DNA from 3 places in the Chromobacterium violaceum ATCC 12472 genome. Region 3 is predicted to be linked to each of the others. Evidence: predicted binding sites of a transcription regulator. Region 3 holds the regulator's gene; each other region holds the start of a gene.
The links. The regulator FNR, encoded in region 3, switches genes on or off when oxygen is low (the NO sensors DNR and NnrR bind a similar motif). The targets are predictions, from matches to a motif close to TTGATNNNNATCAA.
Positions count from the first base shown of each region.

Region 1 (4,472 bases), 700 kb from region 3:
AACCAGCTCAGGCGGGAGAATTCCGGCTCTTCGTCCTCCTTGCCCAGCCGGATGTGGCCGAAGCGGCCGAAAGCCAGGTAGAGGGCGAACAGCAGGAAGCCGAACACCGACAGCAGGTAGAACCAGCCGAAGCGGGAAATGGTGAAGCTCAGCCACTCCGAGGCGGCGGCGGTCATGTGTCCGGGGGCGACGGCGCCCCAGAGCGCGAACAATACGGCGAACAACAAAGACAGGCGTAGGACCATCGGAACTCCTTGCATGGCGGCGAGGCGCCCCGCTCGGGGCGCGCGACCGTGATGGATGGTGGCGTATGGCGCGGCAGGGCCGCGGGCGAAGCCGGCGATGGCCGGCGCGAAGACCCCGCCCGGGCAAAGGCCGGACGCTGGCGGGGCGAGACAGCGCAAATGGGTATGATTCTACGGATTGACGGGCGGCGTACCCGTTCTGGCAGAGATGGCTGTCTGAATTATTGAATGAAATCAATCAATTGCTTTTTAGATTATCATTATTAGCGTTTTCTTGTAAACAGGGAATGTGGCATTCCGCGCAGAAGGCCCGGGCGGGCGGCCCGGCTTGACAGCGGATGGCGGCTTCGCCAACCTGTCGCGTTCATCGGGATGCGGGCATCGGGAGCGGACATGATTCGAGTGGATATTTTGCTGGTGGAACAAGGGCTTGCCGCGTCGCGGACCGCGGCGCAGAACCTGGTCGCGGCCGGCCGCGTCAGTTGCCGCGGCGCGGTGGTGGCCAAGCCCAGCCAGAAATTTCCAGCGGATGCGGCATTCGACATCGTCGCCGACGAGGCCGACCGCTACGTGTCGCGCGGCGGGCTGAAGATGCGCGGCGCGCTGGACGCCGCCGGGCTGGAGATCGCCGGCTGGACCGCGCTGGACGTCGGCCAATCCACCGGCGGCTTCACCGACTGCCTGCTGCAGGCCGGCGCGCGCCGGGTGGTGGGCGTGGACGTCGGCCACGACCAGCTGCACCCGCGGATGCGCGAGGATGCGCGGGTCCGCTACTTTGAAGGCGTCAACGCCCGCGCGCTGGACCGCGCGGCGCTGCTGGCCGCCAACGACGGCGACGGCTTCGATCTGATGGTGTGCGACGTGTCCTTCATCTCGCTGAGCCTGGTGCTGCCTTCCGCCTTGCCCTTGTTGAAGCCGGGCGGCCGGCTGCTCAGCCTGGTCAAGCCGCAGTTCGAGGTGGGGCGCGAGGGCTTGTCCAAGGGCGGCATCGTCCGCGACGAGACCCTGTACCCGCTGGTGAGGGACAAGATAGATCGGGTGCTGGCCGAGCAGAACATGCAGACGCTGGCCTGGTTCGACAGTCCGATCAAGGGCGGCGACGGCAACCGCGAGTTCTTCGTCCACGCCGGGCGGCGCTGAGAAACGGCAAGGCCCGCGCGAGGCGGGCCGGCGTGTTGCGGGCCAGGGCTTACTCGACGCGGATGTCGTCGTCTTCCTGGCTGCGCACCACCAGCAGCGGACACTGGCTGCGGCGCAGGATGTCCTCGGCGAAGCTGCCCAGGAACAGATGGGCCAGGCCGCTGCGGCCATGAGTGCCGAGCACGATCAGATCGGCCTGCTGCGCGCTGGCGTAGCCTATCAGCAGATCGGCCAGGTCATGGCCGCCTTCCCAGCTTTTTTCCAGATGGCTGACCACATTGCTCAGGCCGGCGTTGCGGGCGATCTCCTGCGCGCGCGCCAGCGCTTCCTGGCCCTGCTGCAGCGCCAGGTCGTAGCCGGGGTCGCCGGCGTAGACGCCCAGGCTGTCCACGGCCAGATCGCGCAGGCTGGCGACATGGATCAGGGTCAGGCGCGCTTCGGTGAACTTGGCGACGCGTATGGCCTCGTGCAGGGCTTTGTCGGAATTGTTGCTGCCGTCTATCGCGGCGATGATGTGACGATACATGGGCTGCTCCTTCGCGAACTACCGCTTGGTGGGATGCCTTCAGCATACTCTGATGGCGGCGGCGATGTCTCGCCGGGCGAGCGCGGGTGTTGATCCAGGGCAAATGCGTGGCCGCGATGCTTGGCTCGAATCAGGCTATGGGTTTGGCTCATGGAGTCCGCTGCGCGGACGAATGTTTGCATGGCGGGGCTGCCCGCCGAGCAGGTCGGGGAGCTGTTTCGCCTGCTCCCTATCACTGAGCGAATCAGAGATTCGCACGCAGTCACCCCTAGGCGACCCCTGCGGTCCGAGAAACCCCGGCAAAACAGCCTTGATCCAGGCGCCGCCGATCGAAAAAACGGCGGCTTAAAGGCCCCTGGAGCCAGGCTGCTTTGCCGGCACGGGCCGAAGGGGATGTGGCGCCTGTCGACAAACAATCAACGTTGGGACGCTTTAGACCAGAAACCCCAGATATTGCCGTTCCCAGGCGGTGACCTGGCGATGGTAGTCGTTCAGCTCCACCTCCTTCACCGCCAGGTAGGCGCGGCTGAAGTCGGCGCCGAACAGCTCCTCGGCGCAGCCGGCGGCCATCGCCGCGCAGGCGGCGTCCAGCGTGGTCGGCAGGCTGGCGGCCTGCTGCTTGAACACATTGCCGTGCACCGCCTCGTCCGGCACCAGCTTACCCTCTATGCCGGCGAGGCCGGCGCCCAGGCTGGCGGCCAGCGCCAGATAGGGATTGGCGTCGCAGCCGGGCAGGCGGTTTTCCACCCGCCGCGCCTCGGGGCCGGATACCGGCACCCTGAGGCCGACCGAGCGGTTGTCCAGCCCCCAACTGAGGTTGACCGGCGCCGCCATGCCCTTGACGAAGCGGCGGTAGGAGTTGGGATTGGGACAGAACATCGGCATCAGTTCGGGCAGGAAGCGCTGCAGGCCGGCGATGAAGCCGAAGAATTCCGGGCTTTCCGAGCCGTCGGCGCGGCTGAAGGCGTTGCGGCCCTGGCGGTCCACCACGCTCTGGTGGATGTGCATCGAGCTGCCGGGCTGGCCGGGCAGCGGCTTGGCCATGCACACGGCGCTGAGGCCGTGGCGGTGGGCGATTTCCTTCAGCGCGGTCTTGAACAGGAAGGTATCGTCGGCCAGCTTCAGCGCGTCGCCGTGCTTGAGGTTGATCTCGAACTGGCTGGGGCCCATCTCGTGCACGCAGGTGTCGGTGGCGATCTCCAGCGTTTCGCAGGCCTGGTACAGCTCGTCGAAGAACGCCTCCAGTTCGCCCAGCGCGGAGAAGCCGAAGGCGTCGAAGCCGGCCTCGCGGCGGCCGCTGGCAAGCTGGGGCGGCTGGAATGGCTGCGCCGGGTCGCCGTGGGCGGCGAACAGGTAGAACTCGAGCTCCGGCGCCACCACCGGCGCCCAGCCGTGGGCGCGGTAGCGCGCCAGCACTTGCTTCAGCACCGAGCGCGGCGCTAGCGGCGACAGGCCGCCGTCGTGGTCGACGCAGTCGCAGATCACCATCGCGCGCGGAGTCTTGGCCCAGGGCATCGGCCGCAGCGTGTCGTAGTCCGGCGCCAGCGTGACGTCCGGATCGTGCTCGCCGTAAAAGCTGTAGTCGGGGAATTCGCCGACGCAGCTTTGCAGCGGCACCGCGCGCGCGATGCGCAGCGGCTGCCCTTGGATGAAGGCGGCGGCGGGCAGGGTCTTGCCGCGGGGAAAACCATGGACATCGGCAAAGGCGAGCTCGACGTCTCGCACCTTGCTGTGTTGCAGCCATTCGGCTCGGCCTGCGGGCATGCGGGCTTCGGACATACGTTTCTCCACTGAGCTTGCGGGATTCCTGTCCGTCCTCGGTGTTTTTTTTGCTGTCATGGAGCATGTGCCCGTTGCCATTATGCCAGCCGCAACGGCGGCGGCAAGTGCGGCGTGCGTGGAGCTGGCCTGTGTCCTTGTTGCGAGCGCCTCGCGGCCGTTTTCGGGAAACGGCCGCTTGCCGGAAAATGCCGGACGGACGCTCAGAGCCGGAAGCGGCTGACCGTCTGGTGCAGATTGGACGCCTGCTGGTCGATGGCGCGCACCGCCTCCACCGCGTGGCTGACCGAGTTCTGGGTTTCCTCGACCACGCCGGCCACCTGCTCGACGTTGCCGGCGATATTGGTGCCGGCCTGGCTTTGCTCGCCCATCGCCACCACCACGTTGTGCACGTGTTCGAGCGCGGTGGTCGCCTGCTGGCTGATGGATTCCAGCGTTTCCGCCGCCTGGTGCACCTGCTCGACGCCGGCCTGCACCGCGGGGCGGATTTCGTCCATGCGGCCGGAGACGTTGCCGGTCTCGTTGATCACCGCCTGCACGATGTTGCTGATCTCGTCGGTGGCGCTGGCGGTGCGTTCGGCCAGCTTGCGCACCTCGTCGGCCACCACCGCGAAGCCGCGGCCCATCTCGCCGGCGCGGGCGGCCTCGATCGCGGCGTTCAGCGCCAGCAGATTGGTCTGGTTGGCGATGTCGCGTATGGTTTCGGCGATGCTGCTGATGCTGCGGCTGCGCTCGGCCAGCTGGCCTACCATGTCGCTGGCGCCGTGGATCTGGTCTGCGAT
Region 1 covers NC_005085.1:4,638,276-4,642,747, reverse strand. The annotation lists gene CV_RS21355 (glycine betaine uptake BCCT transporter) at 1-245, opposite strand, end outside; gene CV_RS21350 (TlyA family RNA methyltransferase) at 639-1,385, shown strand; gene CV_RS21345 (universal stress protein) at 1,435-1,911, opposite strand; gene CV_RS21340 (glutamine synthetase family protein) at 2,344-3,690, opposite strand; gene CV_RS21335 (methyl-accepting chemotaxis protein) at 3,894-4,472, opposite strand, start outside.
Region 1: CV_RS21345 (universal stress protein) is a predicted target of FNR. The motif match lies at 2,001-2,014, and genes of this name have one in related genera.

Region 2 (4,472 bases), 2.3 Mb from region 3:
TGGAATGCAAATAGCCTATGGTGTCGGTGCTGACGGCCTGGGCGGTGTAGTCTGCGGCGATGGGTGGGGTCATTGCCGTATCTCCGGTATATCCATGAAAAAGGCGGGGCGTTCCGGAAGGAAGCCCCGCCCATTGCTGCTTGAGGCCAGTATCAGCTTACATCTTGCCGTGGAAGGTGCGGTTGATCACGTCCAGTTGCTGTTCGCGGGTCAGCTTGATGAAGTTCACGGCGTAGCCCGACACGCGGATGGTCAGCTGCGGGTACAGTTCCGGATGCTCCATCGCGTCCAGCAGGGTTTCGCGCTTGAACACGTTCACGTTGACGTGGAAGCCGCCGCCGGCGATGTGGCGCTCGCCTTCGCAGTCGAACGGCGTGCAGTTGGCGCTGCTGAACTCGGTCGGGTGCGCGGAGCAGAAGCCATCCAGGCAGTTGGCCAGGTTCAGGATGCGCTCTTCAGCGGTGTGGCCCAGCGCGTCCGGCGTGGCCGAAGCGGTCCAGCTGATGCCGTCCAGCGCGGAGTCGTACGGCAGCTTGGCCACCGAGGCGCCCGCGGCGACGAAGCCCTTCACGTCGCGGCCGTTCATCGGGTTGGCGCCCGGGGAGAACGGTTCGCCGGCGCGGCGGCCGTCCGGCGTGTTGCCGGTCTTCTTGCCGTACACCACGTTGGAGGTGATGGTCAGCACCGACTGGGTCGGCTTGGAGTCGCGGTAGAAGTACGGCTGGGCCTTGATGCGATCCATGAAGGTCTGGGTCAGCCACACGGCGATGTCGTCGACGCGGTCGTCGTTGTTGCCGTAAGCCGGGTAGTCGCCTTCGATCTTGTAGTCGACGGCCAGGCCTTCCTCATTGCGGATGATGTGCACCTTGGCGAACTTGACGGCGGACAGCGAGTCGGCGGCCACGGACAGGCCGGCGATGCCGCAAGCCATGGTGCGGACGATGTCGCGGTCGTGCAGCGCCATTTCGATGCGCTCGTAGGCGTACTTGTCGTGCATGTAGTGGATGCAGTTCAGCGCCTTGACGTAGGTGGCGGCCAGCCAGTCCATCATCTTCTCGAACTTGGGCATCAGCTCGTCGTAGGTCAGCACGTCGCTGGTGATCGGCTCGAAACCCTTGGCCACCAGCGCGCCGGACTTCTCGTCGCGGCCGCCGTTGATCGCGTACAGCAGGGCCTTGGCCAGGTTGGCGCGGGCGCCGAAGAACTGCATCTGCTTGCCGATCTTCATCGCCGACACGCAGCAGGCGATGCCGTAGTCGTCGCCCCAGTAAGGCAGCATCAGATCGTCGTTTTCGTACTGGATGGCGCTGGTATCGATGGACACCTTGGCGCAGAAGTTCTTGAAGCCCTGCGGGAAGCGGGTGGACCACAGCACGGTCAGGTTCGGCTCCGGCGCCGGGCCCAGGTTGTACAGGGTGTTCAGGAAGCGGAAGCTGTTCTTGGTCACCAGGGTGCGGCCGTCCTGGCCCATGCCGCCGATGGATTCGGTCACCCAGGTCGGGTCGCCGGAGAACAGCTGATCGTATTCCGGCGTGCGCAGGAAGCGGACGATGCGCAGCTTGATCACCAGGTCGTCGATCATTTCCTGGGCTTGCTCTTCGGTCAGCACGCCGGCGGCGATGTCGCGCTCGATGTAGATGTCCAGGAAGGTGGACACGCGGCCGAAGGACATGGCGGCGCCATTCTGTTCCTTGACGGCGGCCAGGTAGGCGAAGTACACCCATTGCACCGCTTCGCGGGCGTTGGCGGCCGGACGGCTGATGTCGTAGCCGTACTTGGCGGCCATCTGCTTCAGTTCGTCCAGCGCGCGGAATTGTTCGGACAGCTCTTCGCGCAGACGCATCACGTCGTCGGTGAAGGTAGCGTTGTCCAGTTCATGGAACACTTGCTGGCGCTCGGCGCGCAGGAAGTCGGTGCCGTACAGGGCCACGCGGCGGTAGTCGCCGATGATGCGGCCGCGGCCGTAGGCGTCGGGCAGGCCGGTGATCACGCCGGACTTGCGGCAAGCCATGATTTCCGGGGTGTAGACGTCGAACACGCCCTGGTTGTGGCTCTTGCGATACTTTTCCCACACTTCCTTGATCATCGGGTCCAGCTTGAAGCCGAAGGCTTCCAGGCCGTTCTCGACCATGCGCAGGCCGCCGTTCGGCATGATGGCGCGCTTCAGCGGGGCGTCGGTTTGCAGGCCGACGATCACTTCGTTGGCCTGGTCTATGTAGCCGGCGTCATGCGCGGTGATGGAGGAGCCGCGGTCGGCGGACACGTCCAGCACGCCCTTGGCGCGTTCCTGCTTCAGCAGTTCGCCCAGGGTATCCCACAGCTTCTTGGTGCGCTCGGTGGCGCCAGCCAGGAAGCTGTCGTCGCCTTCGTACGGCTGATAGTTCAGCTGGATGAAGTTGCGGACATCGACCTTGCTCTGCCAGTCGCCGGCGACGAAATCGCGCCACGGGTTGGCTTGGGTAGCATTCTGAGTGATGGCGTCCATCTGGGTGCCTCCTTCTTGGCTGATCCAGTAAGTGTTAGATATTGAACACATCGTACATTCGGATTCGAAAATTTCGCTTGATCTTAGTCAAGTAGCCCGCCGCTTCCGGCTCGCTTTCGATCCCGCGCCGCAACATGCCGGATGCGTCCAATCTCCTTATTTTCTCAATGGTTTATAGCAAAATCGGCGCGGTACGCCATGTACCGCGCCGACTACATTCGAAATCGAACATTTACATGCCGTTCACCGGCGCAAACGCCTTGCTGCCTTATCAGACCGCCTGCAGCGTGTGGCGTTCCAGCCGGAACACCACCAGGCCGACGCCCACGGCGCCGCCGACGATGTTGCCCAGCGTGGCCGGCAGCATATTGTGCAGGATGTCGCCCCACTCCAGCGCGGCCATGCCCTGCAGCTTGGCCAGCGCGAAGAAAGCCATGTTGGCGATGCTGTGCTCGAAACCGGAGAAGAAGAACACGAACACCAGCAGCATGATGATCAGCAGGCGCGCCGCCTCGTTGGCCAGCCGCATCGGCACCCACACCGCCAGGCAGATCACCCAGTTGCACAGCACGCCCTTCCAGAAGATTTCCATCGTGGACGCGTGCACCTTGTGCTCCACCACATTGAACAGCAGGTGGTTGGCCGGCAGCGCGCCCATGCCGCCGGCGCCGGCCAGCACCGCGACGAACAGCAGCACGCCGATCAGGTTGCCTATATATACCATCGCCCAGCTGCGCAGCAGATTGCAGGTGCGGCAGCGGCCGCTCAGTCGGCCGACAGTGAAATACATCACATTGCTGGTGAACAGCTCCACCTTGCAAACGATGATGCTGACCAGGGCCACGCCGAAGAAACCCGACGTGGCGATGTAATAGCCGGCGTCGCCGGCGGCGAAGAACACCTGGCCCAGTTTCAGGCTGACCGCGAGCACCACGGCGATCAGCGCGCCGGCCATGGCGGCGCTGAGCAGGTAGCGGCCCGGCTCGGACAGCAGCACCTTTTGCTTGCTGGCTGCCTCGTCGACCACGTAGGCGAGTGTAGAGGAGTGGCTCATTTCGTTTCGTCTCTTCAATAGTGGGTAAGCTGGCGCAGATCGGTGCCGGCCCAGCCGTTCGCATCCGATGCGACTTCACGAAAATTTTATGTTCGTTTTAGTAAATTTGTGTTTGATAACAATCAAGCCAATAGTCCATACCCTGCCGAACCCTTGCCGCAGGCGCGTGATCCCCCGCCCTGCTCCCGGCACGCCGATGCAAGAAATACCAAGACGCTGATTTGCAAACCGATTCAGTCAAAGCCGACGCTTTCCGCGCTCGACGGTCCGTCGCGCACGCGGCATGGCGGCCCCGCCACCCGCGCCGCCGCGATGGGATGGCCTGCCTTGGTCGGCGTGAGTCATTCAATTCGAAAAACAAATGTTCATTTTGTTATTATTTATTTTCGAATTCGAACATTTAGCTATCGATTACTCATCGCAACAAGTACTGTTTCGAACAATTCTATTAGAAATCGAACACTCGCCCATAAATGCCAAAAACATACCAGCGCCGCAATCCAGATCACCCACCCGTAAATTCAAACACCTTTAAATTCAATACATTAAAAAAACAGCACCAAGGAGTCCTATTGGAAAACACCTTCAGGAATCGGGACGTCTCTCCATCGCCGCCCCAAGGATCCGCCTCCATCCTCACCGAAATTCAGCGCAAGGGTGTTGCAGAGCAATTACTCCAGAAAACAGTTGGCGCCAAGCAAGGCCTTCATCAAATGCGAAACCTGAAAATTGGCATTTAATTTGAAATTTAAAATAAAACCAAAATTAAAAACCAATAAATGCCATGAAAAAATCAATTAGCTGCAACAAAATGCCGTAAACATTCCAAAAAGCAGGGAATTTACACCTGGCAACCATGTTCATTTGTTCATTTGATGACAAATTTATCTTGATTAGAATCAACTGATGTTCTTAAATGTGTACCTTCCAAAC
Region 2 covers NC_005085.1:1,486,156-1,490,627, reverse strand. The annotation lists gene pflA (pyruvate formate-lyase-activating protein) at 1-73, opposite strand, end outside; gene pflB (formate C-acetyltransferase) at 158-2,485, opposite strand; gene CV_RS06890 (formate transporter FocA) at 2,757-3,539, opposite strand; gene CV_RS23400 (hypothetical protein) at 3,582-4,058, shown strand.
Region 2: pflB (formate C-acetyltransferase) is a predicted target of FNR. The motif match lies at 2,563-2,576, and genes of this name have one in related genera.

Region 3 (4,472 bases):
TGGCGGTCCAGGTGATGACCTACGAGCTATTCAGCCACACCGGCGTGGACGTGGAATACCTGCGCGCCGAGGGCGAGGCGGCGACGCAAAGCGAGGTGGACGGCATGTGCGGCCACCTGGAGCAGGCGATGGACGAGATCGGCTACTTCCAGCGCCGCAACAGCGAGCGGCTGATGCGCCGGATGCGCACCATGTTCCACCGCGCCGGCATGCTGCGCGAGGAGATCGACATCCTGCGCGGTTTCTACAAACAGGTGCAGCGCACCGCTTCTGGCCGCTCCGGAGATGCCGACTGAGCCCGGCCTCACCCTGCCCTACGCGCACCCCGCGGTGCGCGACCTCGCCTTCCTGCTGACCTCCCCCTCCCCCTGGCGCTGCGGCGCCGATCTGCCGCCGCAGCGGCTGCTGGGCCTCCGCGGAGAAGCGCTGCTGGCCAGGCTGGACCGCGCGCCGGCCGCGCTGGAAGCCTGGCTGGCCGCCGCCCCGGGCAAACGACTGGGCAAATATGCCGAACGGCTTTTTTCCTTCTGGTTCCGCCATGCGCCGCACATTGATCTGATCGCGGAAAATCTCAAAGTCATAAACAGCGAGCGCCGCACGGTGGGGGAGTTCGACTATCTGCTGCGCGTGGATGGCGAGCCCTGGCACCTGGAAACGGCATGCAAGCTTTACCTTTCCCTGGGCGAGACCGCCGACGATCTGCTCGGTCCCGGCCTCAACGATGCCTGGCGCTTGAAAGCGACCAAAATAACCACACAGCTGCAACTGTCCCGCCATCCCGACGCGCTTCCCCTGCTGCCAGACGGCTTTCATGACTGCCGGACAGGCGCCCGGATCTGCGGCTGGTTCTTCTATCCGCCAGGCCGTTGTCCGCCGGCGCCGCTCGATTGCGGCCAGCTGCGCGGCTGGCTCGCCCCGCTCGACACCGACTGGCCCCGGCTGTATGAAAATTCCCGCTGGGCCTGGCTGCCCAGGCTGTCCTGGCTCGCGCCCGCGCTGCGGACGGCAGCCGACACGGAGGACGAAGCCTCGCTGCGCGCGCGGCTGCGGGGAGTCGACGCGCCGCAGATGCTGGCCGAACTGCAGCCGGCCGGACACGGCCGCTGGCGGGAAGCGGCGCGCGGCTTCGTCTCGCCGCCCGGCTGGCCGGACGCCGAGCGCCTGGCCGCGCTGCGGCTCAAGATCGCGCAGGCATGAAAAAAGGCAGGCTGCGCGCCTGCCTTTGTCGCAAAGACCTTCCGCCGGCTCAGTGGCCGTCGGCGTGCATGCAGCCCGAGATCAGGTTCTTCAGCTCGGCCAGCTGCACCAGCTGGATGTGCTTGTGATCAACGGTGATCCAGCCTTGCTGCTGGAACTTGGACAGCGTGCGGCTGACCGTTTCCAGTTTCAGGCCCAGGAAGCTGCCGATCTCCTCGCGGCTCATGCGCAGGATGAAGTCGTTGGCGGCGAAGCCGCGGGTGGACAAGCGCTGCGACAGGTTCAGCAGGAAGGCGGCGATGCGCTCCTCCGCCTTCATATTGCCCAGCAGCAGCATCACGTTCTGGTCGCGCACGATCTCGCGGCTCATCAGCCGGTAGAAATGGTGCTGCAGGCTGGGGATGTCGCGGCACAGCGACTCCATGCGGGTGAACGGCAGCTCGCATACCTCGCTGTCCTCCAGCGCCACCGCGTCGCAGCTGTGGTTGCTGGACGAAATGCCGTCCAGGCCCATCAGCTCGCCCGACATCAGGAAGCCTGTCACCTGCTCGCGGCCGTCCTGGCTGGCGACACAGGTTTTGAAGAAGCCGGTGCGGATCGCGTACAGCGACTTGAAGGACTCGCCGCTACGGAACAGGTATTCGCCGCGCTTCAGGCGGCGGCTCTGGCGGATGACCGCGTCCAGCTGGCCCATTTCCTCGCGGTTCAGGCCGACGGGCAGGCACAGCTCGCGCAGACTGCAGCTGGAGCAGGAGATTTTCAGCGTATGCAGGGAGGTGTGGTTTTGTTCAGACATGCTGTGTTTGCTACAAGCCGGCGAAGCTTGACCCTTATCAAGGCGGAATTCACAAGTTTTTCGCAAATTTACCAGTCCTCCAGAAGTTTTACCATCCGAATACGACATGAAAACTACCCACCCCTTCTCTCCCGCCCATTTCGTCTTCGATCGCGAGTTGATCGAAAGGCTGGATGGCGCGGGGCCTAGATACACATCCTACCCGACGGCAGATCGTTTTACGTCAAATTTCTCGACGCAAGACTATCTGGACAAATTGCGCCAGCGTCAGATCGGCGCCAACCGCAAGCCTCTATCATTATACGCTCATATACCATTTTGCAACACCATCTGCTATTACTGCGCCTGCAACAAGATCATCACCAAGGACAGCAGCAAGGCCGACCTGTATTTGGATTATCTGGAGAAGGAAATCAGTCTGGTGTCCGCGGAGCTGGGTTTCCGGGAAAAAGTGATACAGCTGCACTTCGGCGGCGGCACCCCCACCTTTCTGTCCGATGCCCAGCTTGAGCGGCTGATGGGCATCCTGGGAACCCATTTCGAATTCATGAGCGACGGAGAATATTCCATAGAGATAGATCCGCGCAAGGTAAAACGCGAAACCATGCTGAAACTGGCAGATTATGGTTTCAATCGCGTCAGTGTGGGCATACAGGATTTCGATCCGGCGGTGCAGCAGGCGGTGAACCGGGTGCAGACCGTGGAGGAGACCCGCGCGGTGATCGACGCCGCCCGCGAAGGCGGCTTCAAGTCGGTCAGCCTGGACCTGATCTACGGTCTGCCGCTGCAAAGCCGCGAGACCATGCGCGACACGCTGCAGAAGGCGCTGGCGCTGGATCCCGACCGGCTGTCGCTGTACAACTACGCCCATCTGCCCAGCGTGTTCAAGCCGCAGCGCCGCATCAACGAGGCCGAGCTGCCCAGCGCCGCGCTCAAGCTGGACATCCTGCAGGACGCGGTGAAGACGCTGACCGACGCCGGCTACGTGTTCATCGGCATGGACCATTTCGCCAAGCCCGACGACGAACTGGCCGTCGCGCTGCGCCAGGGCCGGCTGCAACGCAACTTCCAGGGCTATTCCACGCATGCCGACTGCGACATGCTGGCCTTCGGCGTCTCGTCCATCGGCAAGGTGGGATCCTGTTACAGCCAGAACGACAAAACGCTGGAGGGCTACTACGCGGCGCTGGACCAGGGCCGGCTGCCGGTGGTGCGCGGCTTGACGCTGGACAGCGACGACGTGCTGCGCCGGACCATCATCCAGAGCCTGATGTGCCGCTTCGCGCTGTCGGTGGAGGCCATCGAGGAGGTCCACGGCATCAACTTCGCCCAGTATTTTGCGGCGGAAATGCCACAGATACGCGAATTCCAGCAGCAGGGACTGTTGTCCTTCGACGGCGACTTCCTGATGGTGGAGCCCAAGGGCCGCTTCCTGATCCGCAACATCGCGATGATCTTCGACCGCCACCTGCGCGAGCGCGAGACCCAAGCCCGCTACTCCAGAACTATCTGAGCCTCTTCCCGGCGGGGTTTCTCCGGCCCCGCCGTTCCCGGCGGAACTGTTCCTAAGGCGGGTAGCGCTTATTTTTCCCTGCGTGGTAAGCAAAATCACTTATACAAAGGGTATGCAAGCGTGCCGGGCAGAACCAGGCGCGGCAGCCCGCTTTTGCAAGGAGCCGCCCATGTCCACGCCCATCGTCAGGCTGATGCAGCGCCTGAGCTATCCGCAGCGCTTCGCCGTGATCGGCGTGCTGTTCGCCGCGGCGCTGCTGTACCTGGTCTACGGTCTGTACCGCAGCAACCAGGACAATATCGAATCCACCGCCAAGGAAAAAGTGGGCGTCGCCTACATGCGGCCGCTGACCGCGATGCTGGCCCAGGCGCAGCAAGGCCAGGAAGTGGCGGTGCGCGCCGCGCTGGGCAACGCCCAGGCCCGGAACGAGCTGCCCTCGGCCATGCAGCAGCTGCAAGGCAAGTGGCAGGCGCTGCAGGACGCCAACGGCCGGCTAGGCGCCGAGCTGGCCAGCGACGCCGCCTGGAAGGACGCCTCTGCCGCCTGGGACAAGCTGAAGGCCACGCAATCCGCCCAGCCTACGCAATGGATCGCTGCCTACGGCAATCTCAGCGACAAGCTGAATAATCTGATCGGCGTCATCAGCGACAATTCCAACCTGACGCTGGATCCGGACATCGACACTTATTACCTGATGGACGCCGCCACCGCCAAGCTGACCACGCTGATCAGCCATCTGGGCGAGGCCAACGCCATCGCCTCGCTGGCGGAAGCCGGCCACCCGCTCGATCCCGCCCAGCGCGACCGCCTGGTGGAGCTGAGGCCGCTGATCGCCGAAGTCAATGACGGCCTGGGCAGCGACATCGCCAAGGCCGTCGCCTACAACGCCGCGCTGAAAGCGGACATGGCGTCCCAGGCGGACAAGCTCGCGGCGGCGCTGAAAGGCCAGCTGCCGGCGATAGACGA
Region 3 covers NC_005085.1:3,942,962-3,947,433, forward strand. The annotation lists gene CV_RS18035 (RNA methyltransferase) at 1-296, shown strand, start outside; gene CV_RS22350 (DUF1853 family protein) at 286-1,197, shown strand; gene fnr (fumarate/nitrate reduction transcriptional regulator Fnr) at 1,247-1,993, opposite strand; gene hemN (oxygen-independent coproporphyrinogen III oxidase) at 2,100-3,506, shown strand; gene CV_RS18055 (methyl-accepting chemotaxis protein) at 3,676-4,472, shown strand, end outside.